One region of the Massilia paldalensis genome, then DNA from elsewhere that is predicted to be linked to it. Evidence: predicted binding sites of a transcription regulator. Region 1 holds the regulator's gene; each other region holds the start of a gene.
The links. Region 1 encodes HrcA, which represses chaperone genes, less so after heat shock. Its sites were predicted from a motif close to TTAGCACTCNNNNNNNNNGAGTGCTAA; they were not measured.
Positions count from the first base shown of each region.

Region 2: a site for HrcA is predicted at 7,217-7,243, ahead of rpoH (RNA polymerase sigma factor RpoH). Genes of this name have one in related genera too.
Region 3: a site for HrcA is predicted at 2,766-2,792, ahead of groES (co-chaperone GroES). Genes of this name have one in related genera too.

Region 1 covers NZ_JBJCIU010000004.1:630,895-640,701, forward strand. Annotated here, with positions in the region: gene leuS (leucine--tRNA ligase) at 1-1,322, opposite strand, end outside; gene ACI1V7_RS22215 (barstar family protein) at 1,523-1,849, opposite strand; gene dapB (4-hydroxy-tetrahydrodipicolinate reductase) at 2,027-2,851, opposite strand; gene ACI1V7_RS22225 (outer membrane protein assembly factor BamE) at 2,854-3,465, opposite strand; gene fur (ferric iron uptake transcriptional regulator) at 3,670-4,101, shown strand; gene hrcA (heat-inducible transcriptional repressor HrcA) at 4,279-5,292, opposite strand; gene ACI1V7_RS22240 (HAD family hydrolase) at 5,386-6,159, opposite strand; gene ACI1V7_RS22245 (hypothetical protein) at 6,379-6,972, shown strand; gene ACI1V7_RS22250 (hypothetical protein) at 6,993-7,676, shown strand; gene ACI1V7_RS22255 (hypothetical protein) at 8,070-8,264, opposite strand; gene ACI1V7_RS22260 (hypothetical protein) at 8,297-8,491, opposite strand; gene ACI1V7_RS22265 (DUF6851 domain-containing protein) at 8,742-9,542, shown strand; gene rsmA (16S rRNA (adenine(1518)-N(6)/adenine(1519)-N(6))-dimethyltransferase RsmA) at 9,544-9,807, opposite strand, start outside.
Region 2 covers NZ_JBJCIU010000002.1:11,931-21,737, forward strand. Annotated here, with positions in the region: gene ACI1V7_RS09855 (hypothetical protein) at 1-635, shown strand, start outside; gene ggt (gamma-glutamyltransferase) at 724-2,496, opposite strand; gene ACI1V7_RS09865 (hypothetical protein) at 2,531-2,938, opposite strand; gene ACI1V7_RS09870 (MDR family MFS transporter) at 3,086-4,576, opposite strand; gene ACI1V7_RS09875 (MarR family winged helix-turn-helix transcriptional regulator) at 4,573-5,022, opposite strand; partial or broken gene ACI1V7_RS28360 (hypothetical protein) at 5,159-5,215, shown strand; gene ACI1V7_RS09880 (dienelactone hydrolase family protein) at 5,283-6,017, shown strand; gene rpoH (RNA polymerase sigma factor RpoH) at 6,194-7,084, opposite strand; gene ftsX (permease-like cell division protein FtsX) at 7,586-8,506, opposite strand; gene ACI1V7_RS09895 (cell division ATP-binding protein FtsE) at 8,503-9,183, opposite strand; gene ftsY (signal recognition particle-docking protein FtsY) at 9,190-9,807, opposite strand, start outside.
Region 3 covers NZ_JBJCIU010000004.1:68,048-77,854, forward strand. Annotated here, with positions in the region: gene lgt (prolipoprotein diacylglyceryl transferase) at 1-257, shown strand, start outside; gene ACI1V7_RS19760 (sulfite exporter TauE/SafE family protein) at 336-1,109, opposite strand; gene ACI1V7_RS19765 (EVE domain-containing protein) at 1,162-1,653, opposite strand; RNA gene ssrS (6S RNA) at 1,746-1,925, opposite strand; gene ACI1V7_RS19775 (cell division protein ZapA) at 2,003-2,314, opposite strand; gene ACI1V7_RS19780 (hypothetical protein) at 2,311-2,562, opposite strand; gene groES (co-chaperone GroES) at 2,873-3,163, shown strand; gene groL (chaperonin GroEL) at 3,199-4,845, shown strand; gene ACI1V7_RS19795 (NAD(P)-dependent alcohol dehydrogenase) at 5,024-6,118, shown strand; gene ACI1V7_RS19800 (methyl-accepting chemotaxis protein) at 6,239-7,840, opposite strand; gene ACI1V7_RS19805 (hypothetical protein) at 8,062-8,544, shown strand; gene ACI1V7_RS19810 (AraC family transcriptional regulator) at 8,813-9,604, opposite strand; gene ACI1V7_RS19815 (MFS transporter) at 9,680-9,807, shown strand, end outside.

The sequences.
Region 1 (9,807 bases):
CGCTGGCGCGAGATGCCCCAGTCGCGCAGGCGGAACGTGACCTTCTTGTCGCCCAGGCCCTTCTCGGCCAGGTCGCCGGCCACGGCGTTCACGGCCGACGTGTAGTCGAGGCCGTCGTACTTGCCCGAGTCGATCAGCGTGCCGCGCGTCTTGTCGCCGTACCACTCCTGCCAGCCGTCCAGCGAGAAAGTCTCGCCCTCGACCGCCACCACCTGCTTGATCGGCAGGCCGTATTTTTTCGCGAACGCGAAGTCGCGCTCGTCGTGCGCCGGCACGCCCATCACGGCGCCGTCGCCGTAGGTCATCAGGACGTAGTTGCCGACCCAGACCGGCACCTCCTCGCCGGTGATCGGGTGCATGACGGTCAAGCCCGTGGGCATGCCCTTCTTTTCCATCGTCGCCATGTCGGCTTCGATCACGGAACCCTGCTTGCACTCGGCGATGAAGGCCTGCAGTTCCGGCTTGTCCTTGGCGGCGTGGGTGGCCAGCGGGTGCTCGGCGGCGACGGCGCAGAAGGTCACGCCCATGATGGTGTCGGCGCGGGTGGTGAAGACGTACAGGCGGCCAGCGTCGATCAGCTCGCCCTGCTCGTCCATGATCACGTGCGGGAAGGCGAAGCGCACGCCGGTCGACTTGCCGATCCAGTTGGCCTGCATGATGCGCACGCGCTCCGGCCAGCCCGGCAGCTTGTTTTCGACGTGGTCCAGCAGCTCGTCCGCATAGTCCGTGATGCGCACGTAGTACATCGGGATCTCGCGCTTCTCGACCAGTGCGCCCGAGCGCCAGCCGCGTCCGTCGACGACCTGTTCGTTGGCGAGCACGGTCTGGTCGACCGGGTCCCAGTTCACGGTACCGGTCTTCTGGTAGATGATCCCCTTTTCCAGCATCTTGAGGAACATCCACTGGTTCCACTTGTAGTAGTCCGGCTTGCAGGCGGTCATCTCGCGCGACCAGTCGATGGCCAGGCCCATCGACTCCATCTGGCCGCGCATGTGGGCGATGTTCGAATAGGTCCACTCGGCGGGCGGCACGTTGTTGGCCATCGCCGCGTTTTCCGCGGGCATGCCGAACGCGTCCCAGCCCATCGGCATCAGGACGTTGTAGCCGTTCATCCGCAGGTAGCGGTACATCACGTCGTTGATCGTATAGTTGCGCACGTGACCCATGTGCAGCTTGCCCGACGGGTAAGGCAGCATCGAGCAGGCGTAATACTTGCCTTTCGGGAAACGCGGGTCGTTTTCGACGGCCTTGTAGGCGTCGATCGACTTCCAGTAGGCCTGGGCGGCCTGTTCGACTTCGGCTGGACTATATTTATCTTGCATGATGTTCTGCGGACTGAGATGGGGTGAGCAGAACATTATACTGGTTCATTCGTCCAGCGGCGTTGGCTGACCGGCAAGGAAATGGGCTGGTAGAACGGCCGGTGGGCACGTGGTGCCCACCCTACGGCGCGCATATGCCGGGATGCATGGCAAACATCGTAGGGTGGGCACCACGTGCCCACCATTGCGGCGACGCGGCGTCAGCGCAATTCGAGTTCGAGCGCCGGCTTCTCGCCGTAGTCCTCGTAGCGCTCGTTGATGCCGATGATGCAGAACGCCATTTCCTCCAGCACGTCCTCGGCGCGCTCGCGCAGCGCGTCGGAGTGGGTGACGACGATGTGCAGGGTCTCGTCCGGGCCCAGGCGGATGCTGCTCATGCCGTCCTCGTCGCGCAGGTAGCTCAGGCAGTCGACCCAGGAATCCATCGTGTGCGGATACGAGTCGGGAAAGCCGAAGGCGCGCGCGCTCTCGGCATGGAAGCTTTCGGCGTCGACGATTGCGGCGCCGTTCAGTTCGACGGTGGCCATGGGGTCTCCTTGGAATCGAGCAGCGTCGTCCCTGCGCAGGCAGGGACCCAATTTTGCTGGCGGACCGCGTAAAAATTGGGCCCCTGCCTGCGCAGGGGCGACGGTGAGGTAATGGTCAGTATGCCAGCAGTGCGACGGGCGCGCCGTCCAGTTCGACGGCGTCGTGGGAGCGCGGTCTTACTTGTTCAGGCCGAGCCCATTCAGGCCGAGCACGTCCTGCATATCGTACAGCCCGGTCGGCTTGTCGGCCAGGAAGCGCGCGGCGCGCAGCGAGCCCTGGGCGTAGCTGACGCGGCTGCTGGACTTGTGGCTGATCTCGATGCGCTCGCCGGTGCCCGCGAACAGCACGGTGTGGTCGCCCACGATGTCGCCGCCGCGCACGGTGGCGAAGCCGATCGTCGACGGGTCGCGCTCGCCGGTCACGCCTTCGCGGCCATAGACGGCGCATTCCTTCAGGTCGCGGCCCAGCGCGTCGGCGATCACCTCGCCCATCTTCAGCGCGGTGCCGGACGGGGCATCCACCTTGTGGCGGTGGTGGGCTTCGATGATCTCGATGTCGTAGCCTTCCGAGAAGTTCTGCGCCGCCATCTGGAGCAGTTTCAGCGTGACGTTCACGCCGATGCTCATGTTCGGGGCGAACACGACCGAGGTCTTGTCGGCCGCGGCCTGGATCGCCGCCTTGCCGGCCTCGTCGAAGCCGGTGGTGCCGATGATGACCTTGATGCCGTGGGCGGCGCAATATTCCAGGTGGCGCAGCGTGCCTTCCGGGCGGGTGAAGTCGATCAGGTAGTCGGCGCCGGCCAGGCCCTTGTCGAGGTCGGACTGGATCACGACGCCCGTCAGCTGGCCCGAGAAGGCGCCGGCGTCGGAACCGATGAAGGGCGAGCCCTCGCGGTCCAGGGCGCCGGCCAGGGTGGCGTCCGGGGCGGCGGCGATGGCTTCGATCAGCATGCGGCCCATGCGGCCGCTGGCACCGGCCACGGCGATACGCAACTGAGTCATGCTCATTCTCCCTTGGCCGACTTTTCGCGCGAGCGCTTCAGGTCGGACAGCGACTCGTCCTCGGACTTGGTCTCGTACTTCGAGATGCCGATCAGGCGGTTGATGTAGTCGCGTTCGCTCGGCAGGTTGCCGCCGTCGATGCGGGCGACCTGGTTGTCCTTGAAGAAGACGGTGACGCGGCTGGTGGTCAGCTCGCCGTTGCCGCGCGCCAGGTAGAACGGATAGTCCCAGCGGTCGGCGTGGAAGGCGTCGGTCAGCAGCGGGGTGCCGAGGATGAACTTGACCTGGTCGCGGGTCTGGCCGACCTTCAGCTGGTTCAGCATTTCCTGGGACACGAAGTTACCCTGCTGGATGTCCGGACGGTAGGGAGAAAACACCCACAGGAATTTCTGCAGCTTGGTGACGGTGGTGGTTTGCGCGCCGGAGTTGGCGATTGCCGCGGACTTGTCGGCATCGGCGGCGGCCGCGGCGGGCGCGGTGCTCACCGGGGCTGCCGGCTTGGTCTGGTTGCGCCAGGATGCGCAGCCCGAGACCAGCAGCGCCGTGCAGGCGAGGCCGGCCACGAGCGCTGCCCGCGCGTGGGAACGATGGAGAACGGCTTTCTTGGTGCGCATAAACTGACCCTAAAATCGATGGAGAACCCCGTGATGCTTGCTGCACGCCGCCCGGCTGGGAGAAAATACGTGCTGTACATCCGTACAGCCAAATATATTGCAAAAACGACCAGCTGGCGCGGCGTCTTTCGCAGCTTCCGAATGAGCGGGAGCCCCGAAAACGCTATATCATAAAGCACTCCGCCCATATACGAGTAACAAAACATGAGCAACAACCCAACCGACCTGAAGGCCAGCGGCCTCAAAGCGACGCTGCCGCGCCTGAAAATCCTCGAGATTTTCCAGAACAGTCCGGTACGGCACCTGACGGCGGAAGATGTCTACAAGACCCTGCTGAGCGATAACATGGACGTGGGCCTGGCCACCGTCTACCGCGTCCTGACCCAGTTCGAACAGGCCGGCCTGCTGAACCGCAACCACTTCGAGACGGGCAAGGCGATCTACGAACTGAACGCCGGCTCGCACCACGACCACCTGGTCTGCCTCGATTGCGGCCATGTGGAAGAGTTCTACGACGAAGAGATCGAAAGCCGCCAGACCAAGATCGCGGCCGAGCGCGGCTTCAAGATCGCCGAGCACGCGCTGGCCATCTACGGCAACTGCGTCAAGACGGACTGCCCGCGGCGCAATAACTGAGGCTGCGGTCCCCGTTGGTAAAAAGCCGCCCGATGCACCGGGCGGCTTTTTTTTCGGCCTGCTGCCTGCACACGTCGCCCCTGCGCAGGCAGGGGCCCAATCTCGCTCGCGTTTCGACAGCGCCGGCAGACATTGGGTCCCTGCCTGCGCAGGGACGACGGCGTATCGAGCGGTGATTCAGGACTGGCTGAGCGCGTTCGACAACAGCTTGGCCGTGATGTCGACGATGGGGATCACGCGTTCGTAGGCCATGCGGGTGGGGCCGATCACGCCGAGGGTGCCGACGATCTTGCCGTTGACCTCGTAGGGGGCGGTGACGACGCTCATCTCGTCCATCGGCACCAGCTTCGATTCGCCGCCGATGAAGATCTGCACGCCGCCGGCCTTGCTGGAGACGTCCAGCAGCTGCATCAGGCCCGTCTTCTGCTCGAACATCTCGAACAGCTGGCGCAGCGAGCTCATGTTGGAGGACAGGTCGGACACCGACAGCAGGTTGCGTTCGCCGGCGATGACCATGTCGTCGGTCTCGGCCAGCGCCTCGCTGCCCGCCTCCACCGCGGCCTGCATCAGGCGGCCCATGTCGTCGCGCAGCTGGCGCAGCTCGCCCGTCAGGCGGCCGCGCACCTCGTCGAAGGACAGGCCGGCGAAATGCTGGTTCAGGTAGTTGGCCGACTGCGTCAGCTGGGCCGGCGAATAATCGACGTCGGTCAGCAGCAGGCGGTTCTGCACGTCGCCGCGCGGGTCGACGATGACGAGCAGGATGCGCTTTTCCGACAGGCGCAGGAATTCGATCTGCTGGAACGCCGATTCGCGCCGCGGGCTCTGCACGACGCCGGCGAACTGGGACAGCGAGGACAGCATCTGGGCCGCGTTGGCGAGCACCTTCTGCGGCTGGTGGGCGGGCAGGCGCATGCCGGCCTGCACCGCGTTCTCGTCGATCGAGCCGACCGTCAGCAGCGTGTCGACGAAGATGCGGTAGCCGCGCGGCGTCGGGATCCGGCCGGCCGAGGTGTGGGGGCTGGCGACGTAGCCCATCTCCTCGAGGTCGGCCATGATGTTGCGGATGGTCGCGGGCGACAGGTCGAGCCCGGAAATCTTCGACAGCGCGCGCGAACCGACCGGCTGGCCGTCGGCGATATAGCGCTCGACCAGGGCCTTCAGCAGGGTTTGTGCACGGTGATCGAGTTGCATGGCAGTGTCGTGGGCGGACGGAACCGCCCGGTGTGATTCAATCTGGATAGGGTAATGGTTGCCATTATGCCTGTTCGGCGGTCGCGACGGGCCTCATCCGCGTGCGGGCTTGCGATTTTCCTCGCGCTGCTCTTCTTCCTCGCGTTGCGCATGCTCGCGCTGGAGCCAGTCGATCAGCTCGTGGAAATCGCGCACGATCGCATCCGGCACCACGTCGTGTTCCAGGTGCCGGGTGGAGCCCGTGCGGTTCATCCAGACGGCGCGCAGGCCGGCCTGCTGGGCGCCGCGCACGTCGAGCAGGACGTCGTCGCCCACATAGACGGCATCCTCGGGCGCCACGCCCAGTTTGCGGCAGGCGGCCAGGAAGATCGCCGCATCCGGCTTGGCCACGCCCAGCTGGTGCGCCGCCACCGACACCTTGAAGTGGTGCGACAGGCCGATGGCCTGCAGGTCGGCATTGCCGTTCGAGATGGAGCCGACCAGCAGCATGTCCTGCAGGCGCGCCAGGCCCGGCAGCACGTCGTCGTAGGGCACGACGGCATTGCGCGCCGCGAAGTAGCGGGCCATTGCCCCGTCGATGCGGGCCGCGTCCTCGCCCACGTCCTCGCCGGCCGCCTCGAACGCGGCCACCAGGCCGGCGCGGCGCAGCTTGCCCAGGTCGAGGTGGAATTCCGGCTGGCGCGCCAGCAGGTCCAGGCGCGCCTGGCGCAGGCTCTCGATGGTGAAGCGCTCGGCGACGCGCGGCGCATGCTCGCGCAGCCAGGCGTACACGGATTCCTCGGCCTGCAGGATCGCGGGCGCGATCGGCCACAGGGTATCGTCGAGGTCGAACAGGATGGCCTTCGGCCAGGGGCGGGTGCGGGTCATGCTGGGAGGAATGGTAGGAAGCGGTCCAAGCATAGCGAGGCGCGCCGTGAAAATCAATGGCGCGCTCCCGCGACGCCGTTGCATAAAGCCCATCGTTACACCGCGATACAAAGGCAAACCGGGCCGCCGCCTTGCAAATGGAATAAAATGACGGGCAATTTTATACTCAGCGGTACCGGCGCCGGCTGCGCGCCCTGTCCGTCCAAACTGGAGATTCACATGAAGAGTTCGATCCTGCGTGCCGGCGTAACGCTGGCATGCGCGCTGGGCCTTGCCGCATGCGGCGGCGGGGACGGTGATTTGTACCTGCAAGGTTCGGTATCCGGCGTCACCAAGGATGGCCTGGTGCTGAAGAACGGCGGCGACACGGTCAAGGTTGTCGCGCCGTACACCTCGTTCACCTTCCCCAACCGGGTATCGACCGACGACAGGTTCACTATCGAAGTGGTCCAGCCGCTGCCGTCGAACAATGCAAAGTGCGATGTCATCAACCCGACGGCGCGCGCCAACTATTACACCATCGCCCAGATCAGCGTGGTCTGCACGATCAAGACCCACAAATTCGCAGTCACGGTCAACGGCCTGACCGCCAGCGGCCTGACCATCGTCAACGGCACGGACCGTCGCGACGTAGCGGCAGGCACGTCCAAGGTGCAAATGAGCGATGTGTACGAAGATGGCCCCTACGGCGTTACCATCCTGAACCAGCCGGCCGGCCAGACCTGCACCGTCACTGGCGGCGACAACGGCAAGGGCTCGGGCACGATGGGTTCGACCGACCTGGACGGCAAGGTCGTCGTCAACTGCGCTTAATGCGAATGGAGATGAAGCACATGAAGTTTTCCCTCGTGCCCAAGGCATTGGCCCTGGCGGCAGCGGTCACGCTGGCATCATGCGGCGGCGGCGGCAAGGCTACCTTCCCGATCAATGTCACCGTCAGCGGCGTCGTGTATCCGAACCTGGTGTTCACTACCAACGGCCAGAGCTACAAGGTCGACCCGCCGGCCAAGAATGCCGACGGCAGCATTCCTCAAGTGAAGTTCGTATTCCCGCAAGAGATCGAGTACGGCACCGTCTATAACGTCATCCCGAACCCCAACCCGGCGCATCAGCGTTGCACGAACAGCCCCTTCCCCGCGACGGGCACGGCGGGCCAGCTGGCAGTGATCGATATCCAGTACACCTGCACGATCATCCAGTATCCGCTGTCCGGCGCCGTCAAGGGCCTCACCGGTACCGGCCTCGTGATCGCCAACGGCAGCACGGGTGGTACGGCCCCCGTGTCGCCCGTGCTCGACACCGCCAACAAGCCGACCGGCGCAGACACCACATTCCTGATGCCGGTCACAATCCCGTTCGCCAGCACCTACGGCTTGACCATCCTGAGCCAGCCCACCGGCCAGACCTGCAAGCTGACGGGTGGCGCCAACGGCACGGGCGCCGGCACCATCGACGAGTCGACGGAAGCCGCAGGCGGTGTCAGCAATTTTGTCGTCACGTGCACCAACAACACCTGAGCAATGGGTCCAGGAGACATAAGCCAGGCGCATATCATGTATTCCAAACAAAAATTGGACTGATATGCTGTAGCGCAGCATAATTGCACCTGTCTCCTCCAACTCTCCTCAAAAAAGAATTGGATTTAAGCCCGCCTCACCGCGGGCTTTTTTTTGTCCATTTTTTTGGCCGGGGGTAGCGGATCGCCCGGCTGGGCGGACGGGACGCTGCGCTTGCGTGCCGTCGGCTATCGATAGAGGGGCTTCGCCGTCTGTGCGGCCGGCGGTCCTTGTGCACCAGGACGACCATCGGTTCTTCTTTATTCGCTCGTGCCCGCTTCAAGCGGTGGCGCGGCGGACCTGCCTTTTGCTGCTGCTTCTTTTCTGCTCTTGCCTGCCCGGCTGCGAAGCCGCTTACAGCGCTGCCTTCTCGGCGGCGGTGAGGCGCTTGGCGGCGACTTTCACGACGGCGGTCTGCTGGCCTTCGATCGACACCTGGGCATCGTAGCGGACCTGCTTCACTTCGCCGGCGGCATTCGCGTAGCTGGTGCCGGCGACGATCACGGCGGCGGCGAGGAAGATCGCTTCCATGTGCTTGAGGACGTTCATTTTGCTTCTCCTTCAGGTTCGATTGACTTGGATCAGATAGCGGCTTTTTCTGCGGCGCTCAGGCGTTTCGCGGTGACCTTGACGACGGCCATTTGCTGGCCTTCGATCGACACCTGGGCGTCGTAGCGCACTTGTTTCACTTCACCGGCGGCGTTGGCGTAGCTGGTGCCGGCGACGATCACGGCGGCGGCGAGGAAGATGGCTTCCATGTGCTTGAGGACGTTCATTTTGCTTCTCCTTCGGTGGTTGGTTGGGCTTCAAATCGTGTTTCGATGGTGTCACTGTAGGCGTTCCGCCCCCTTCCTTCCATCGAACTGCGACGAACTGCAAAAAACGCGGGTTGGAAGCGCAAAAAGCCGGAGTATGCGTCGCAACGGCCGCGTTCGCGGTGCGCGCCTGGCTTGCGCACGCATGAGCACGCTCAAGGGCGGGCGCGACCGTGCTGGCGATACTCGCCCTTGGCATGCGGGAGGCGCGATGAGACGGCAGGATGACTTGGTGACAGGGGCGGCGGGAGCAGCGGGGGCGCCGGCGGCGGCCCCGGCGCCGGCGGACGGGGTCGCGGCCGCGGTGGCGGAATGGAACACGGCGGCGCTGGAGGCGGCCCATGCAGCGGGCATGGATGCGGCGCAGGCCGCACACACGCTGGCCGCCCTGCACACGTGCATGTACAACGCCTGGGCCGCCTACGACGACGAGGCGCGCCAGACCGTGCACGGCGTCGGGATACGCCTGCCCCGCGGCGAGCGCGACGCGGCGAGCCAGGCGGCGGCCATGCAGCATGCGGCGCGGGTGCTGCTGGGCGCGCGCCTGCCGTTCCAGGCCGCGCTGTTCGATATCCGCATGGCCGCATGCGGCCTCGGCCAGGACGCCGCCGCGCCGCCGTTCAGCCCGGCGGGTATCGGCAAGGCGCAGGCGCAGGCGCTGGCGATGCTCGATGCGAACCCGGCGATGCCGTTCGCCGCCCTGCCCGGCGGGATCGCTGCCGCGCCGGGCGCGCCGGACGGCGCCACGCTGGAACGCTGCTGGGCCAGGGCGCGGCAGGCGACCTGCGCCGGCCGCCTTGCCGGCGGCCAGGACGTGCTGCTGTACCTGGTGCTGGCCAATGCGCTGGCCGACGCGGGCGGTGCCGGCGCGAGCGCAGCGGCGGAGGTGTTGCGACGGTTCGGGGTGACGCGGCGCGATGGGCTCGTGCCGGGGCAGGCCGACGCGCTGGGCAGGGAAATCGGCGCGCGCGTGTTCGACAAGGCGCGCCGCTACCGGCAGGGAAGGTTGTAGCTCAGACGGGTTTCAGGATGTTCGCCAGCGCGACGTACTGCTCCAGCCCCACCGCCTCCGGACGCGCGCCCGGATCGACGCCCGCATCCACCAGCTGCTGCTCGGTGAACATGCCGGCCACGCAATTGCGGATCACCTTGCGGCGTTGCGAGAACGCCTTGGCGACGACGGCTTCCAATGTGGCGGCGTCGGCCGGCAGCTGGCGCCGGGTCGGTACCATGCGCACGATTGCGGAATCGACCTGCGGCGGCGGATCGAAGGCCGT
Region 2 (9,807 bases), on a different contig from region 1:
TCACGACCATCGTCCTGCTGGTGGTGACGAGCCTCGTCGCCTGGCTCTTCGTCGCCTGGCGCAACGATGCCTCCACGCACGAATTCGTCAAGGGCTTCTCCTGGGGCGGCCTGGGCGGGCTGGCCTTCATGATCGCGTTCAGCACCGCGCACATGCGCCAGCAGCTCGACCGCACCCGGGGCGAACAGGCGTTGCTGCTGCTGACGCCGCTGGCCGGCGACAGGGCGCTCCTGAACCGGCGCCTGGGCACGATGATGCTCCGGGGCGCCTTGCTGCAGTGGATCGTGCTGACGGCCGTCGTACTGTGGATCAGCACGCTGTTCGGCGGGACCGACGTCGTGCTGCGCGAGTTCGCACTGTGCTGCCTGGGCGGCCAGGTGGCGATGGCCTGCCTGTTCGGCGATTTTGCGCATGCGCCCAGGATCGGCGTGGTGCGCGCCGTGCTGCTGGGGGTGCTCGCGCTGGTCGAGCTGGGCGTGGCCGGGGGACTGGGCTGGCTGTCCGGCGCGCTGCTGCCGCACACGTGGTACTGGCTGATCGCGATCAGCCTGGTCGTCGGCGCGCTCCAGTTGCGCCATGGCTGGAGCACGCTGGTGACGGCGCCGGTGGCGTTTCCTGCGGGGCGCCTCGGCTAAACGCCCCCCGTAGGGTGGGCACCATGTGCCCACCAGGTTTGCGTTACGCCAGCGCACGGTGGGCATGTGGTGCCCACCCTACGGCGGCTCAGTGCGCCTTCTTCTGCACGAGCGCCGCGCCGATGCCGTGGCGGCGGCTCTCGCTGACCGCCGTCACGGTGCCGTCCTCGTTGAACACGATGGCATTGGCGGCGCCGATTTCTTCCGGTGCCGGCGTGCTCGCCCACTTGTGGCCGAACTTCTCCAGCGCCCGGGCCTGGGCGGTATCGGAGAAGCCCGGTTCGACCTCGGTCTCGCGGCCGTTGCGCTGCGACAGGCGCGGCGCGTCGATGGCCTGGTCCATGGGCATGCCGAGGTCGACGTGGTTGACGATGGTCTGCAGCACGGTGGTGATGATGGTGGCGCCGCCCGGGCTGCCGATGGTGAAGGCGGGCTTGCCGTCCTTGAAGGCGATGGTCGGCGCCATGCTGCTGCGCGGACGCTTGCCCGCTTCCGGGATGTTCGGCGCCGGACCCGTGAAGTCGAAGTCCGTCATCTCGTTGTTGAGCAGGAAGCCGTAGCCCGGCACCACGATGCCGCTGCCGCCCCAGGATTCGATGGTGAAGGTGTAGGCGACCACGTTGCCGTCCTTGTCGGAGACGGCCAGGTGGGTCGTGTGCGTGCCTTCCTTCTGGATCAGGTTGGCCTGCGGGCGCAGCGGGAAGCTCTGGTCGTTCTCGTACAGGAACGGGTCGCCCGCGTGGACGGCGCCGGCCGCCGCGCGGTCCTGGCGGATCAGCGAGCGGCGCTGGGCGGCGAACTGCTTCGACAGCAGGCCCTCGATGGGCGCGTCGACGTATTCCGGGTCGGCCAGGTAGGCGTTGCGGTCGGCAAACGCGAGGCGGCTCGCTTCCAGGTACAGGTGTTCGACCTGCTCGCGCGGCAGCGATTTCAGATCGAAGCCTTCCAGAATGTTCAGCGCCTCGGCCACCGTCACGCCGCCGCTGCTGGGCAGGGGCATGCCGTACAGGTCGTAGTCGCGGTAGGTCGAGCGCACCGGCTGGCGGATGCGCGCCTCGTAGTTGGCCAGGTCCGCCAGGCTCATCGTGCCCGGACGCACCTGCGCGTTGCCCGCCATCGGCGGACGGTTGACGGCGGCGACGATCGCCTGGGCCATCGGGCCGGCATAGAACGCTTTATAGCCGCGCGCGGCGATCTCGCGATAGGCCTTGGCCAGGTCCGGGTTCTTGACCACGGTGCCGGCCGGCAGCGCCTTGCCGTCCTTCAGGTAGAGGCGGGTAGTCGTGGAAAACTGCTGGAATTTCTTTTCATTCTCGCTGACCAGCTTGTTGAACGTCGGGCTGACGGTGAAGCCCTTGGTGGCGACCCCGATCGCCGGCGCCAGCACCTGCTTGAAGGACATGGTGCCGTAGCGTTCCAGCGCCTCGTGCCAGCCGCGCACGGTGCCCGGCACGCCGACCGCGGCGCCGCTGGCGACGGCCGTGTCGAAGTCGACGGGCCGGCCGTTCTCGACGAACACCGACGGGCTGAACGAGGCCGGCGCCGTCTCGCGGTGGTCGATGGTGATCACGCGCTTGTCCTTGGCGAGATAGATGACCATGAAGCCGCCACCGCCGATGCCGCAGCTGAACGGATCGGTCACGCCCAGCGTGGCGGCGGCCGCCACGGCGGCATCGATGGCGTTGCCGCCCTTGTTGAGGATGGCCAGCGCCGATTCGGACGCCTTTTCGCTGATGGTGGCGACGGCGCCGCCCGTACCGGTCGCAACGGGCGACTTGGCGAGCGCGAGCGGCGGCGCGAGGACGATGGACAGGATCAGCCCGCAGGCGAGGGCGCGGGGCGCGCGGTTCGATATGGTCATGAAAGGAAGGAAAAGTGGGTGGTCGTCATGACGCTCATGGTGGCGTGACCTTGAGCGTGACGGGCATGGCGTCGCTGGGCCGCATGGTGCCGACGGCGCGCGCGGGCGGAATCGTCGCCATGTCGAGCGCGATGGTGGCGCCGCGCAGGATGGGCGGCCTGGCCGACGGATGGTCCGGCCCCAGCGTGATTTCCTGGACGCCGCCGCGCCCGTCGATGATGAAGCGGAACACGAGCCGTCCGGCCCAGATGCACTGGGCGTTCGGCGGGCAGCGGCTGTCGCTGAAGCTGTCGTAGGTGATGGTGAGGTCGCGCGCCAGCGTGGCGCTCTGCTGCGGCCTGAGCGGATAGCTGCCCGGCAGGACCGGCGCGGCCACGCAAGCGACGAGCGCCGGCGCGAGGACGAGGGCAAACAGGTGAGGCAGGTACCGCGACAGCATCATCGGGACATCCGGTTATTTGCGTTATGCCAATAATAACAAATACCGCTGTCCGCGCTGATCCAATATCGAACCGGGGTCAGAGCCGGGGTCAGAGCCCGATTTTGGGAAATTGCCAAAAATCGGGCTCTGACCCCGGTTTTAAGAAGATCAAGACTTGGGTGGGGTGGTGCTTGACGTCGTGTTCATTTGCACGTCCGGCAGGAACCACATCAGCAGCAGCGCGACGAGCACGATGGCCGTGCCGGCGCCGAACACGCTGGCGATGGCGTGGCGGTAGACGTCGCGCAGCGCCGGCACCAGCACGGTATGACTGCCGGCGCTGGCGGCCGCGTCGACGCCGGCGGCGTGCAGGCGGTGGGCCAGTATGGCGCCGGAACCCGTCACGCCGAGCAGGCCGCCGAGCGAGCGGAAGAAGGTCAGCATCGCCGTGCCCACGCCGCGCCGCGCCAGCGGCAGCGCGTACTGGACGACGATGGTCATGTTCGGCATCACCAGGCCCAGGCCCGCGCCCAGCAGGAAGATCGCCGGTTCGATGTACCAGAAGCCGCGCCCCGTCTCCATGGCCCAGGCCAGCACGCCGAAGGCGACCACGGCGGCGGCCACGCCGTACACCTGCACGGCCTTGTAGCGGTTCAGCGGCGCCAGCACGCGGCCGTTGACGGTCGAGGCGATGATCATGCCGACCATCATCGGCACCGTCAGCATGCCGGAGCTGGCCGGGCTGCTGCCCATCACGAGCTGGAAGAAGATCGGGAAGAACACGCTGGCGCCCATCAGGCCCATGAAGGTCAGCGCCATCACGATGCTGGCCACGTTGAATACCCGGTTGTCGAACAGGTCCGGCGGCAGCACGGGCTCGGCCGCGCGGCGCAGGTGGAACACGAGCCAGGTGCCCAGCACCGCCGTCAATGCCGCGCACACCTTGATCTGGGGCGCGTCCCACGGCCACTCGGTGCCGCCCAGCGCCAGGATCAGCAGCAGGGAGACGATGGTGCCCGTCATCAGCACGGAGCCCAGGTAGTCGATGCGGTGCGACTGCGTGGCGACCGGCTTCTTCAGCGTCGTGGCGATGGCGTACAGCGCGACGGCGCCCACGGGCAGGTTAATGTAGAAGATCCAGTGCCAGGACAGCAAGTCCGTCATCACGCCGCCCAGCACGGGGCCGAGCACGCTGGTAACGGCGAACACGATGGCGATCGAGCCCTGGCGCCGGGCACGCTCCGCCGGCGTGACGAGGTCGGCGATGATGATCTGCGCCAGCGGCATGAAGCCGCCCGAGCCCAGGCCCTGGATGGCGCGGAACACGATCAGCTGCGTCATGTCCTGGGCCAGGCCGCACAGCACCGAGCCGACGAGGAAGGTGATGAGCGCCGTGAACACCATCGGCCGGCGCCCGTACTGGTCGGCCAGCTTGCCGTACAGGGGCATGGTGGCGGTGGAGGCGAGCACATAGGCGGTGACGACCCAGGACAGGTGGGCCATGCCGCCCAGGTCGCCGACGATGCGCGGCAGGGCAGTGGCGACGATGCTCTGGTCGAGCGCGCCCAGGCCGAGCACGGCCATCAGCGCAAGGTAGACGGCGCGGATTTCGCTCGGCGTCGCCTGCGGCGGTACGTCGTGGGAAAGGGTCTGGGTCATGGTTCGGCGATCAGGTTCAAGGGTTCGATGGCGGCGGCGAGCGCATCCAGCTGGTGGGGGCTGAGGCGGGCGACGCGCCGCGCCAGCCAGTCCAGGCGGTCACTGCGCAGCGCCTGCAGGCGTTGCTCGCCGGCGGCGGACAATTGCAGGCCCGTGCGACGGCGGTCGTCCGGATCGGGCAGGGCGCGTTCGACCAGGCCGGCCACCTCCAGCGTCTTGACCTGGGCGCTCATGGTGGGGCTGCGCACCTGCTGCAGGCGCGCCAGCTCGGCCACGCCGATGCCGGGATGCTCGCCGATGGCGGCCAGCAGCATGGTCTGCAGCAGGGACAGGCCCGTGTCCTGGCGCGCGGCGTCCTGGCGCATCTCGCGCATCAGGCGCTTGAACGCGGACCGCAGCTCCTCGGACAGCGCCAGCGCGCGTTCGCTCGGTTCGTTCCTTGTCATCGTGAAATATAGTTAGGCTACCTAACTATTTTACGCCGCCGCGCGCTGCCGCGCAAATCGTCGGCAAGCGTTGTCAATGCATCAAAACGAGACAATACGCGGTATGCTCATGGGGAACCCTTTCCAGGAGACGCCCATGACGCGCTTGACCGCAGACGACTTCGACCCCGAAGTCCTGAAACTCTTCGACGGCTACGTGCACGGCCAGCTGTCGCGCCGCGATTTCCTCGCCCGCGCCGGCCGCCACGCTGCTGGCGCAATTGTCGCCATCGTTCGCCGCCCCGCTGGTCGCGCCGCAGGACGCGCGCCTGAAGACGAGCTACCAGGAATTCCCGTCGCCGCAGGGCTACGGCAAGCTGCGCGGCTACCTCGTGATGCCCGCCAATGCCAAGCGCAAGCCGCCGGCGATCCTCGTCGTGCACGAGAACCGCGGCCTGAATCCGCACATCGAGGACATCGCGCGCCGCGTGGCGCTGGAAGGCTATATCGCGTTCGCGCCGGACGCACTGTTCCCGCTGGGCGGCTATCCGGGCGACGAGGACAGCGCACGCGCCCTGTTCCCCAAGCTGGACCAGGCCAAGACGCGCGCCGACTTCGTCGCTGCCGCGCAGGCGCTGGAGAAGCTGCCGCAGGCGAGCGGCAAGGTCGGGGTAGTGGGCTTCTGCTACGGCGGCGGCATCGCCAACTACCTCGCGACCCAGCTGCCTGAACTGGCGGCCGCCGTGCCGTTCTACGGCGCCCAGCCGCCCGCCGCCGAGGTCGCCAAGATCCGCACGCCGCTGCTGATCCACGACGCGGGCAAGGACGAGCGCATCCTGGCCGGCTGGCCGGCCTACGAGGAAGCGCTGAAGGAGAACAAGGTGCCGTACCAGCACTTCGTCTACCCGGGCGTCGAACACGGCTTCAACAACGACACGACGCCGCGCTACGACGAGGCGGCGGCCAAGCTGGCGTGGGGGAGGACGGTGGCGTTCTTCAAGGAAAAGCTGGGCTGACCTGACCGACTCCTTTCGCCCGCACATCCTGCACGTCGCCCCTGCGAAGGCAGGGGGCCAATTTCCAGAGCTATCGTCTGCGCATGAGAATTCGGCCCCTGCCTTCGCAGGGGCGACGCTGATGGGTAATAAAAAAGGCACCCGCAGGTGCCTTTCTCTTGCTGCCGCGCGGAGGCTTACACGTAAGCCGCCAGCGCCGTCTTCATTTTCTTCAGCGCGGCCGATTCGATCTGGCGGATGCGCTCGGCCGACACGCCGAACTCCTCGGCCAGCGTGTGCAGGGTCGCACCCGAGCCGTCGTCGTTGGCCAGCCAGCGTGCTTCCACGATGCGGCGCGAACGCGGGTCGAGCTTGCCCAGGGCCGTTTCCAGGCCTTCGGACTGCAGGCGCACCACTTCCTCGGCTTCCAGCACCTTGGTCGGTTCCTGCTGGTCCGACGACAGGTAGGCGATCGGCGAGAACTTGTCGTCTTCGTCGTCGGTCGGCGCTTCCAGCGCGATGTCGCGGCCCGACAGGCGGGTTTCCATCTCGATCACTTCTTCGCGCTTGACGTCGAGCATCTTGGCCAGGTCGTCAACTTGCTGCGGCGACATGGCGTCCAGGCCCTGCTTATTGCTGCGCAGGTTGAAGAACAGCTTGCGCTGGGCCTTGGTCGTGGCGACCTTCACCAGGCGCCAGTTCTTCAGGATATATTCATGCATCTCGGCCTTGACCCAGTGCATGGCGTACGACACCAGGCGCACGCCCTGGTTCGGGTCGAAGCGCTTGACGGCCTTCATCAGGCCGATATTGCCTTCCTGGATCAGGTCGGCGTGCGGCAGGCCATAGCCCAGGTAGCCGCGCGCGATCGACACGACCAGGCGCAGGTGCGACATCACCAGTTTCTGAGCGGCGTCCAGGTCGCCGTTGTCGCGCAGGTTTTTTGCCAGCGATACTTCTTCCTCGTGGGTCAGCATCGGCAGACGATTGACCGCCGAGATATAGGCGTCGATGTTGCCGATATTGCCGTTGAAACCGAGTCCCAGAGCACGACTGCCGGCCGGAACCAATGCGGATTGTGCGGACATAGTCAATTCCCTCGTAGTAGCTGTACTGCATCGTCTCTGCCATTTCCGGCGCCCCGAAGGCGCTGCCGGTTGGCGATACGGGATGTGGACGGTGCCTATCGAATACACTTCCCGCGATAGTCTGTCCTTATATTAGCACTCTCTTGTAGGGAGTGCTAGGAACCACCATATTTGCGACGAGCAGTTTAAGTTTCGTTAAAGTATTGCCATTGGGAATCGAAAAACAGCAGGTGATTCCAATGTAGAGCAGGTACAAGTAGTTCGGTTGATTTGGGTCAAACGTGCCGCCCGTACCGTTTGATAGCTGTTGGAGACAGGTTAGGGGCGTCGTGAGTCAGGGTCTGTGAAGTGGCGCACGTACCCTTGTAGGCGGAAATCCCGTGTCTGCTGGCGGAATTGGCTGGCGAGCAGGAGGCAAGACGAGAAATGGAGATGCGGGCGATTTGCGGGAATTCAATACCCCGACGTCGAATTTCGGGGTATTGATTAGTACATTTGCAATTAACGCAGGCGCGCCAGGTGCCGCTGCACGGACAGCATCGCGCCCACCAGGCCCAGGCCGGCGCTGATCGCCAGCAGTGCGGCGATGCCCAGCGGTGGCAGGGCCGCGAGCTGGAATTCCGAGGCGTACAAACGGGCGAACTCGGCGATCGCCGTGTTCAGCGGACGCAGCGCCAGTGCCACCGCGCCCAGCGCCACCGCGCCGGAAAACAAGCCCAGCAGGGCGCCCGTATAGTAGAACGGACGGTGGATGAAATTGTCCGTCGCGCCCAGCAGCTTCGAGACGGCGATCTCTTCCTTCTGGGTCAGCACCTGCAGGCGGATGGTATTGAACACCACCGCGATCACCACCACGCTCAGTGTGACGGCCAGCAGCAGCAGGGCCAGGCGCAGCACGCCCAGCAGGGCCGCCAGGCGCTTGACCCAGGCCGAGTCGACCTGCACGGTGTCCACGCCCGGCAGCAGGCGCATCTGTTCGGCGATGCCGTCCACGCGCGCGGCGTCGGCGCTGGCGGCGAAGCCTTCCAGCTTCATCACATAGCTGTCCGGCAGCGGATTGTCGCCCAGCGTCTCGAGGACGTCGGACAGGCCGCTCTTGTCCTTCAGGCTGTCCAGCGCCTGCTCGCGCGGCACGAACACCAGACTGGCGCGGCTGCCCTGCAGGATCTGCCGCAGCTGGGGCGCGAGCGCCTGCGCTTCCTCGCGCGAGGTACCGGCCTTGAGGAACAGGCTGATCTCGGGATCGACGGACAACTGCTCGGACATCGGCTTGACGTTGTCGAGCAGGGTCACGCCGGCGAAGGGCAGGGCCAGGGCCACGGCCACGACGAGGACGTTGAACAGGAAGCTGCCCGGCGCCTTGCGCACGTGCGACAGGGCGGCGCCGAGGGCGAAGCGGTGCTGGCGGAACCAGATGTTCATGCCGCACCTCCTGCGGGCACGACGGCACCCTGCACGACGCGTCCATGCTCCAGCCGGATCACGCGCGCGGCGCTGTCGAGGATCTGTTCGTCGTGGGTCGAGATCACGCAGGTCACGCCGACGGCGTGGAAGGCGTGCAGGGCGTCGATGACCTTGTCGGCCGCGGCGCGGTCGAGGTTGGCGGTCGGCTCGTCGGCCAGGATGATCTGCGGACGGTTGACGATGGCGCGCGCGATCGCCACGCGCTGCTGCTCGCCGCCCGACAGTTCCATCGGCAGGGCGGTCGCGCGCTCCAGCAGGCCGACCTTGTCGAGGGCCGCGCGGGCGCGCTGCTCGGCCTGCGCCTTGGGGGCGCCCGTGACGATCAGCGGCAGCATCACGTTGGCCAGGATGTGGCGGTCGTTCAGCAGGCGCTGGTGCTGGAAGATCAGGCCCAGGTTACGGCGCAGGAACGGCACGCCGGCCTTCTTCAGGCGGCCCACGTCGTGGCCGCTGACGATGACGCGGCCCGCAGTCGGGCGCTCGATCGCGGCCACCATCTTCATGAGGGTCGACTTGCCGGCGCCGGACGGGCCCGCCAGGTAGACCAGCTCGCCCTTGGCGATGTGCAGGGACACGTCGGACAGGGCGACGGCGTCGGCGGAATATTTCTTGGAGACGGACTGGAACTCGATCATCGATGCTTATCCCAGCAGCGCTTCGGCGAACTCGTCGGCGCTGAAAGGCTGCAGGTCTTCCAGTTTCTCGCCCACGCCGATGAAGTACACGGGCACCGGACGGGTGCGGGCGATGGCCGCCAGGATGCCGCCCTTGGCGGTGCCGTCCAGCTTGGTGATCACGACGCCCGTCAGTTCCAGCGCGTCGTCGAAAGCCTTCACCTGGGCCAGCGCGTTCTGGCCCGTATTGCCGTCGATGACGAGCAGGACCTCGTGCGGTGCGCCATCCATGCCCTTGCCGATCACGCGCTTGATCTTCTTGAGTTCTTCCATCAGGTGCAGCTGGGTCGGCAGGCGGCCGGCCGTGTCGACCATGACGACGTCGACGCCGCGCGCCTTGCCCGACTGGACCGCGTCGAACGCGACCGCGGCCGGATCGCCCGATGCCTGCGAGATGACGGTGACGTTGTTGCGCTGGCCCCAGACCATCAGCTGCTCACGCGCGGCGGCGCGGAAGGTGTCGCCGGCGGCCAGCAGCACCGATTGCTCATGGCGCTGCATGTGCTTGGCCAGCTTGCCGATGGTGGTGGTCTTGCCGGCGCCGTTGACGCCCGCGATCATCATCACCAGCGGCTCGTGGCGGCC
Region 3 (9,807 bases), 560 kb from region 1:
GCCTGCTGTGCTTCGTCATCGTCTGGCTGTTCGCCCGCAAGCCGCGACCGCGCCTGGCCGTCGGCGCCCTGTACACGCTGCTGTACGGCTGCGCACGTTTCTTCACCGAATATTTCCGCGTGCCGGATTGGGAAACCCATGTGCTGGGCATGCCGATCACGTCGGGCCAGGTGCTGTCGCTGCCGATGATCGTGGCGGGCCTCATCATGCTCGGTTGGGCGTATTCGGGCGGGAACAAGCGGGCCGTGCCCGCGTGATGCATGGTGGGCACGTGGTGCCCACCCTACGATGACATTCCGGCAGGATGGGCATCACATGCCCACCATGGCGCCACATCAACCGGCGTAGGCTTTCCACAGCATGTACGCCGCCAGCGCGTACAGGATGCAGGCGAAGATCCGCTTCAATTTCAGCACCGGCAAGCGGTGCGCCAGCTTCGCCCCCAGCGGCGCCACCGCCATGCTGGCGGCCACCACGATCAGCAGCGCCGGCACCCACACGAAGCCCAGGGAGCCGGGCGGCAAGCCCGCCTCTCCCCAGCCATAGACGATGTTCGCGATCGTGCCCGACAGCGCGATGGGAAAGCCCAGCGCCGCGCTGGTCGCCACCGCATTGTGGATGCGGATGCCGCGCCAGGTCATGAACGGGATCGACACGAAGCCGCCACCCGCCCCCACCAGCCCGGACAGCACACCGACCAGGCCGCCCGCCGCCAGCATGCCCGGCGTGCCGGGCAGCGGCCGCGTGCCCTCGGGCTTGCGGTTGAACAGCATCTGCGTGGCCGAGAAGGCGACGAACACGCCGAAGAACAGGGCCAGCGCGGACGTGTCCATCTGCTTGCCGATCCACGGGCCGATGAAGGACCCGACCACGATGCCCGGCGCCAGCATGCCGGCCACGCGCCATAGCACGGCGCCGTGGCGGTGATGGGCGCGCATCGAGGAAAGGGAAGTGAACAGGATGGTGGCCAGCGAGGTCGCGATCGCCATGTGCACGACGAGGTGGGGCGCAAAGCCCTTGGCCGAGAAGATCATGGTCATGAACGGCACCAGCACCATGCCGCCGCCGATGCCCAGCAGGCCCGCCGCAAAGCCGCCGAAGCAGCCCATCGCCAGCAGGATGGGCACGAGGCCCGGGTCGAGGCCGAACACGCGGCCGTCCTCAGGCCTGCGCGGACGCGAACGCCGTCGCCGGCACGCCCGTCAGTTCCAGGATGCGCTGCCACTGCCCCGGAGTGACGGGCGAGATCGACAGCCGGCTGCCCTTCTGCAGCAGCACCATGTCTTCCAGCTCGGACACGGTGCGCAGGTCGGTCAGCGGCAGGTAGCGGCCGGCGGCCACGGCCTGCACGTCGACCGAGATCCAGCGCGGCTGTTCCGGCGTGGCCTTGGGATCGAAGTACTTGCCGTCCGCGTCGAACTGCGACGCATCCGGATACGGCGTGCTGGCCACGCGCGCGATGCCGGCCACGCCGGGCACGGCGCAGCTCGAGTGGTAGAACAGCACGCCGTCGCCGACCTGCATCCCGTCGCGCATGAAATTGCGCGCCTGGTAGTTGCGCACGCCGAACCAGGCGACCGTACGGCCGGGTGCGGCCAGCACGTCGTCGAAACTCACTTCGTCCGGCTCGGACTTCATCAACCAGTAGCGCATCGTTCCACTCGCACGAATATCGGGACGCGCATCGTCCGGCGAGCGCGCATGAAAAAGCGGTTGCGCACTTTCATGCAGCAACCGCTTCGGAATATAGCCCCGCCTGTGCCGTTTTTGCCGGCATCCCGAACCAAAAGGCTCAAGGTGGTCGCAGTCAGCTCGATTTCGGGTTCGTCAGCTAGTGACGATCGCGCCCACCAGGCATGTTCCACAACCTATGCGTAAGAATGGTTCAAGGAATATATGGCAAATCTCGAACACCGCAGGGAGGCGCCAGTTTACTACGCTGGATCGGCATGTCAAACGTTTTTACGTCGAGGACGCCCCCAGCCTGTTTTTCGACAGGGGCTCAGAGAAGACTTTCCTGCGGCGACAGCGCGGCATCCAGCACCTGGTGCATCGCTTCCAGTTTCTGCCGGACTTCCAGGATCGACAGGTCCGACAGCGGCCCTTGCGGCGACTTTACCGACAGGAACTCGGCGGCCACGGACAGCGCGGCCATGACGGCGATGCGGTCGGTGCCCTTCACCTTGCCGGAATCGCGCAGCGCGCACATCTTGCCGTCGAGGTAGCTCACGGCTTCGCGCAGCGTCTTTTGCTCGCCGTCGCGGCAGGCCAGCCGGTAGGAATGGCCCATGATGGTGACGTCCAGGTGGATCATCGTGCTGCCTCCGCATCGTCGGTGGGGCCCGTGTCGGCCGCAGGCTCGACAGGCGTGGGCGGATCCAGCTGGAGCAGCAACGTTTCGAGGCGGTGCTGTGCAACCAACAGGCGGTTCTTGAAATCGACGTTTTCGGCTGCCAGCAATGCATTCGCCTGGCGCAACAGGTAGTTCTCGCTGCGCAGCGATTGGGTCAGCTCGGCGAGCTTCTCGATTTTCTCTGAGAGTTCTTGGAATTCGGAAATCATCCGACACTATAGGACTGAGTCGAATTTTTCGTCAACAGGCGCGCGCTCGCGTGCGCAGGATTCAGGGAAGGAGTGATAGGCTCTCGTGAATTTTCCCCAGGCTTGCGCATTGTGACAGCGCCGTTACAGGCTTGTCGGACCTCAAAAAAGTCCGTTAAAAGACGAACACTGTAGCTTGAAATGCCAATTTATCGTCCCTATAATTAGCACTCGTTAGTGTAGAGTGCTAACAACCTCTACTAGCCGCAACCGATGCACAGCATGATTGCGGTATGTACAGCCAAGTCAAACCAACACAAAGGAGTTTTGCATGAACCTTCGCCCCTTGCACGATCGCGTGATCGTGAAGCGTCTCGACCAGGAAACCAAGACTGCATCCGGCCTGATCATCCCCGATGCGGCGGCCGAGAAACCGGACCAGGGTGAAGTCCTGGCCGTGGGCAATGGCAAAGTCCAGGAAAACGGCAACGTGCGTCCGCTGGAAGTCAAGGTCGGCGACCGCGTCCTGTTCGGCAAGTACTCGGGCCAGGCCGTCAAGGTCAACGGCGAGGAACTGCTGGTGATGCGCGAAGAAGACATCATGGCCGTCGTGGCCCAGTAATTCCCACCGAATAAATTCCACACTGGAGAACAAGAATGGCAGCTAAAGATGTAGTGTTCGGCGACGTAGCGCGCGCCAAGATGGTCGAAGGCGTCAACGTCCTGGCCAACGCAGTCAAGGTCACCCTGGGCCCGAAAGGCCGCAACGTCGTGCTGGAGCGCTCGTTCGGCGCCCCGACCGTCACCAAGGACGGTGTCTCGGTCGCGAAAGAAATCGAACTGAAAGACAAGCTCATGAACATGGGCGCCCAGATGGTCAAGGAAGTCGCTTCGAAGACCAGCGACAACGCCGGTGACGGCACCACCACCGCGACCGTGCTGGCACAAGCCATCGTGCGCGAAGGCATGAAGTTCGTTGCCGCCGGCATGAACCCGATGGACCTGAAGCGCGGCATCGACAAGGCCGTCGCCGCGACCGTCGAGGAACTGAAGAAGATCGCCAAGCCGACCACCACCTCGAAAGAGATCGCCCAGGTCGGCACCATCTCGGCCAACTCGGATTCGTCCGTTGGCGAGCGCATCGCCGAAGCGATGGAAAAAGTGGGCAAGGAAGGCGTCATCACCGTCGAAGACGGCAAGTCGCTGAACGACGAGCTGGATATCGTCGAGGGTATGCAGTTCGACCGCGGCTACCTGTCGCCGTACTTCATCAACAACCCGGACAAGCAGGTCGCCGTCCACGAGAACCCGTTCATCCTGCTGTGCGACAAGAAGATCGCCAACATCCGTGACCTGCTGCCGGTGCTGGAGCAAGTGGCGAAGGCTGGCCGTCCGCTGGTCATCATCGCCGAAGACATCGAAGGCGAAGCGCTGGCGACCCTGGTCGTCAACAACATCCGCGGCATCCTGAAGACCGTTGCCGTGAAAGCCCCGGGCTTCGGCGACCGTCGCAAGGCCATGCTGGAAGATATCGCCATCCTGACCGGTGGCCAGGTCATCGCCGAAGAAGTCGGCCTGACCCTGGAAAAAGTCACCCTGGCAGAACTGGGCCAGGCCAAGCGCATCGAAGTCGGCAAGGAAAACACCATCATCATCGACGGCGCCGGCCAGGCTGACGCCATCGAGGCTCGCGTCAAGCAGATCCGCATCCAGATCGAAGAAGCGACCTCGGACTACGACCGCGAAAAACTGCAAGAGCGCGTGGCCAAGCTGGCCGGCGGCGTTGCCGTGATCCGCGTCGGTGCCGCCACCGAAGTCGAGATGAAAGAGAAGAAAGCACGCGTGGAAGACGCGCTGCACGCAACCCGCGCTGCCGTCGAAGAAGGCATCGTGCCGGGCGGCGGCGTGGCCCTGCTGCGCGCTCGCGCTGCCCTGAACGTCAAGGGCGACAATCCGGACCAGGAAGCCGGCATCAAGATCGTCCTGCGCGCCATGGAAGAGCCGCTGCGCATGATCGTCCAGAACGCCGGCGAAGAGCCGTCGGTCGTCGTCGCCGCCGTCCTGGCAGGCTCGGGCAACCATGGCTACAACGCCTCGAACGGCACCTATGGCGACATGGTCGAAATGGGCGTGCTGGATCCGGCCAAGGTCACCCGCTCGGCACTGCAGAACGCAGCGTCGATCGCCGGCCTGATGCTGACCACCGACTGCATGGTCTCCGAGATCGTCGAAGACAAGCCGGCTGCCGGCGGCATGGGCGGCATGGGTGGCATGGGCGGCATGGGCATGGACGGCATGATGTAATAGCCGGACGGGCCAGCGCCGGTCTTCTGGTCGGCGCCGCTTTCCACGAAAGCCCGCAGGGTTCGCGCCCTGCGGGCTTTTTGTTTGCCTCAGGAATTGACGAATCTAAGCGCGCGGCCTAACAGACGCCAGGTATTCCCTCCCCTAAGGTGCAAAGTCATTTCACACGGGAGGAAGCATGCTCAAGGTCACCGGTTACGCGGCGAAACACTCGTTCAGCCGCCTGAAGAAATACGAATTCGAACGTGCCGCCGCCAAGGCGCACGAAGTCGAGATCGAAGTCCTGTTCTGCGGCGTCTGCCACTCGGACATCCACCAGGTCAAGAACGAATGGTCGAACACCGTCTATCCCTGCGTGCCGGGGCACGAGGTCGTCGGCCGCGTGACGAAGGTGGGGCCGGCCGTGACCAGGCACGCGGTGGGGGACATGGTCGGCGTCGGTTGCATGATCGACAGCTGCGGCAAGTGCGCGTCCTGCCGCGATGGCGACCAGAACTACTGCGAGAGCCCGAACAGCTGGCTCGCCACCTACAACGGCCCGATGCAGCCGGCCAGCAAGGCGGGCGGCGAGAACATCTACGGCGTCGACAATACCTTCGGCGGCTATTCGAACCTGCTGGTGGTGAAGGAAGACTTCGTGCTGAAGATCCCGGCCGGGCTGAAACCCGAGGTGGCGGCGCCGATCCTGTGCGCGGGCGTGACCACGTACTCGCCGCTCAAGCACTGGAACGTCCAGGCCGGCGACAAGGTCGGCGTCATCGGCATGGGCGGCCTGGGCCACATGGCGGCCAAGCTGGCCAAGGCCATGGGCGCCGAGGTGACGCTGTTTACCTCCACCCGCGACAAGATCGAGGAAGCCCGCAAGCTGGGCGTCGACGCGGTGCTCGAAAGCGACAAGGATGCGCTGGAAAAGCTGGCATCCAGCTTCGACTTCATGCTGTCCACGGTGCCGGAAAAGCACGACCTGAACCCGTTCGTCCAGCTGCTCAAACGCGACGCCACGCTGTGCGTGGTCGGCGCGCTGGAGCCGCTCGCGCCGGTCAACAATATGCAGGTCGCCTTCATGCGCCGCAGCGTGGCCGGCTCGCTGATCGGGAACATCGCCGAGACCCAGGAAGTGCTGGACTTCTGCGCGCAGCACGACATCGGCCCGGAGATCGAGATGATCCGCATCCAGGACATCAACGACGCGTACAAGAAGGTCGAAGGCGGGGACGTGCGCTTCCGCTATGTGATCGACATGGCGTCGTTGAAGGAGGAGATGGCGGAGTAACTCGCTACGCTCACCACGTCGTCCCCGCGAAGGAGGCTGTCGCGAAGGCGGGACCCGATCTTGCAAGCGCAGCGGCTGCGCCGGCAGAAGTGGGTTCCGGCCTGCGCAGGGACGACGCAGTTACGCGAGTCGCGGCACCAGCGAACCCGCCGGCGCGCGGCGCGCAGCCGCCGGTGCCCGGTCCGTGCCGTCGATCTTGAAGACGCTGACCACCCGCGCCAGCTCCTGCGCCTGCTGCTGCATCGCTTCCGACGCCGCCGCCGCTTCCTCGACCAGCGAGGCGTTCTGCTGCGTCACCTGGTCCATCTGCGCGACCGCCTGGTTGATCTGGCCGATGCCCGCGCGCTGCTCGTCCGTCGCCGAGGCGATCTCGCCGATGATGTCGGTCACGCGCTGCACGCTGCCCACGATGTCTTCCATCGTGGTGCCTGCCTGGTTGACGAGCTTCGTGCCGCTTTCCACCTTCTCCACCGAGTCGCCGATCAGCTCCTTGATTTCCTTGGCCGCTGCCGCCGAGCGGTGCGCCAGGTTGCGCACCTCGCTGGCGACGACGGCGAAGCCGCGCCCCTGCTCGCCCGCCCTTGCCGCCTCGACTGCCGCGTTCAGCGCCAGGATATTGGTCTGGAACGCGATGCCGTCGATGGTGCCGATGATGTCGGCGATCTTCTTCGACGATTCGTCGATCGAGGCCATGGTGCGCACCACCTGGGCCACGACCTCGCCGCCGCGGCCCGCCACGCTGCTGGCCGTCTGCGCCAGCATCGTCGCCTGACGGGCGTTGTCCGCGTTCTGCGTGACGGTCGAGGTCAGTTCTTCCATCGACGATGCCGTCTCTTCCAGCGAGCCGGCTTGCTGCTCGGTGCGGCTGGAGAGATCCTGGTTGCCCGCCGCGATTTCCGACGATGCCGTCGCGATCGCATCGGAACCGCCGCGGATGTCGCGTACGATGCGCAGCAGCTGGCCGTTCATGTGCTGCAGGGCGGCCTGCAGCTGGCCGATCTCGTCGCGGCCATGCACGTGCGGTTCGGCGGTCAGGTCGCCCGCGGCCACGCGCTGGGCCACGTCGACGGCGTCCTTCACCGGACGCACGATGCTCAGCGTCAGCCACCACGCGCAGATGGCGCTCAGCGCCACGCTCAGCGCGGCCAGCAGCACGACCAGGTTGCGCGAGCTGTCGCGCAGGTCGTCGATGCGCACCTTCAGGCTGTCCAGGCGCGTGCGCTGCAGCTTGAGCAGCTCCGTGATCGCGGTCTGGTACACCTCGGCCGCCGGCAGATAGGACTTCTCCAGCACCGCGCTCGACTCCTCGATGCGGCCTTCCGCCTTCAGCTTCAGCGCTTCGTTGCGGCTGCTCTGGTAGGCGTCGCGCACGCCGGTGGCACGCGCATAAGCGTCCTTTTCCGCTGCGCTGGTCAGCAGGGGCTCGAGTTCCTTCAGGTAGGCGGCCGTGGTGCGGTTGGTTTCCTGGGTGCTCTTGGCGAAGAACTGGACCAGCGCCGGGTCGCTGCTTTTAATGATGGCCGAGGTGCGGGTCACGGACAGGTTCGTGTTCTTGCTCCAGTCGCTGGCCAGCCGTTCTTTCCGGATCGGCTCGTTCAGCATTTCCTGCGCCGCATTGGCGACGGCATTCAGTTTTACGATACCCACGACGGTACTCAGGATCGACAGGCCCAGGACGATGGCAAAGCCGAGGACGAGACGGGTGCCGATCTTCAGATTCATCAAACTATTCATGTGTATTTACCTTCCAACAGCAAATGATGCAGCGCATCAACGTTTTCGACCCCGCTACTATAGCGATTCGATGATATTGCCGTAAGGCAAAACTCACAGATAGTCACAAAATAAGTTAGGAAGCTATCAAACCTGTTGCTTATGGAGAACTTTTTATGATGTTCCAAACAATATTGCCCTCGGGTCGGGCCGTGGTTTAGTATGCTCGGATGACATCTCGTACCGTTCCGCCCTCCCTGCGTTCGCATTGCTCCTCCGTCCTGCTGGCACTCTTGGTCGCCTGCGGGGCCGCCGGCTGCAAGCGCGCCGAGCAACCAACTCCGGCGCCCGCCGCCGACAAGGCGCCGGCCCCGGCCCCGGCCGTACAGCAGCGCACGCGTGAACAGGCGATGGACCAGTTGCTCGCGCTCCCCGAGATCAAGGCCTGGTCGGAACAGATCGAAACGAAGTCGCATGGCGCGGCGCACGGCGCCGTCGTCGAGGACGATCCGACGCCGCGCGTCATCGACGGCAAGCCGTATTACCAGCTCAGCTTCGTGGAAAACCGCAAGCGCGATGTGCACCGCCGCGCCAGCTTCCTGGTGGCGAAACAGGGTGACGAGATCCTGGTCGAGGACCTGGACGACGACAGCGTGCAGTCGCTGTCGGAATGGCGGCGCAATATCCGCAATGTCGAACTGAAGACGAATTGAAAATTCGGTAACGTTTTGACGCACCGCAAAAAGAAACCTGACTCATCCGGCTAACGTTGACGTTGCCGCTGGCCGTGCAGCGTCATCGCTGGCGTCCGCCATGTGCGGCATCGGCGCGGGCGCTACTCCTCCCCCGGTCGGCGGCGCCCCCCTCTCATTCATTCTTCAGCGTTCGCGTCGTGCATGGTGGGCACGGGGTGCCCACCCTACGTTCAGACCGACCATGTTTCGTAGGGTGGGCATCCCATGCCCACCGAACGATCCATCATCACACCCCGCGCCACTCGGCCAAGTAATGCTGCGGCGTCCTGCCCAGCAAGCGCCGGAACATGCTCGTGAACGCACTGGGACTCGCATAGCCGAGCGTCCGCGCGATCGTGCCCACGCCCTCCCCGCGCGCCAGCATCGCGAATGCGTGCGCCAGGTGCACCTGCTGTACCCACTGGCGGTAGTGCAGGCCCGTCTCCTTCGGGAACAGGCGGATCAGCGTGCGCGCGCTGGCGCCGGCGTCCAGGGCGCGGTCTTCCAGCGTGCGCTGGCTGCCGGGATGGTCCATGATGTCCGTGCACAGCGCCTGCAGGCGGCGGTCGCGCGGCCATGGCACGGCGATCGGCACCGTCTCCATCCTGCGCAGCTCCAGCAGGATCAGGCGCGCCAGGTGCTCGCCGCGGCTGTCCTCCGGATAGTCGACCGGCTCCGTCGACAGCGCCAGGATCAGCTCGCGCAGCAGGGGGCTGACTTCCAGCACCTTGCAGCCCTCGACCAGGTCGCCGGCCGCCTCGGTGCCGATGTACAGCGTGCGCTGGTTGACGCGGCTGAGCATCGTCAGCTCGTGCACGACGCCCGGTGCGATCAGCAGGGCGCGCCGCGGCGGGATGATCCACACCCCCAGTTCGGTGCGCACGCGCATCACACCCTCGCTGGCGTACAGCAGCTGGACCCAAGGATGGCTATGGGCGGCCACCTGTTCGCCGTACGCCCCTTCCGAGGGCACGGCCGTGACGGTGCGCGGCAAGGATTCGTAGCGGGGGCGGTAGCCGGGGGTAGGTAACAGTGTCACTTTATCGACGAAAGCTGGAATAGGCGTTCGAATCAACCATATTACACTTGATGGACTACAAAAAGGATTCACTGAATGTCCACCACACCTTCCAGTTCTGCTACCACCGCCACCCCGGCGGCCAGCGGCACCGTCCTGCAGATCCTGTTCTCGGTCGCCTTCGTGCACCTGCTGAACGATTGCGTGCAGGCCGTGCTGCCCTC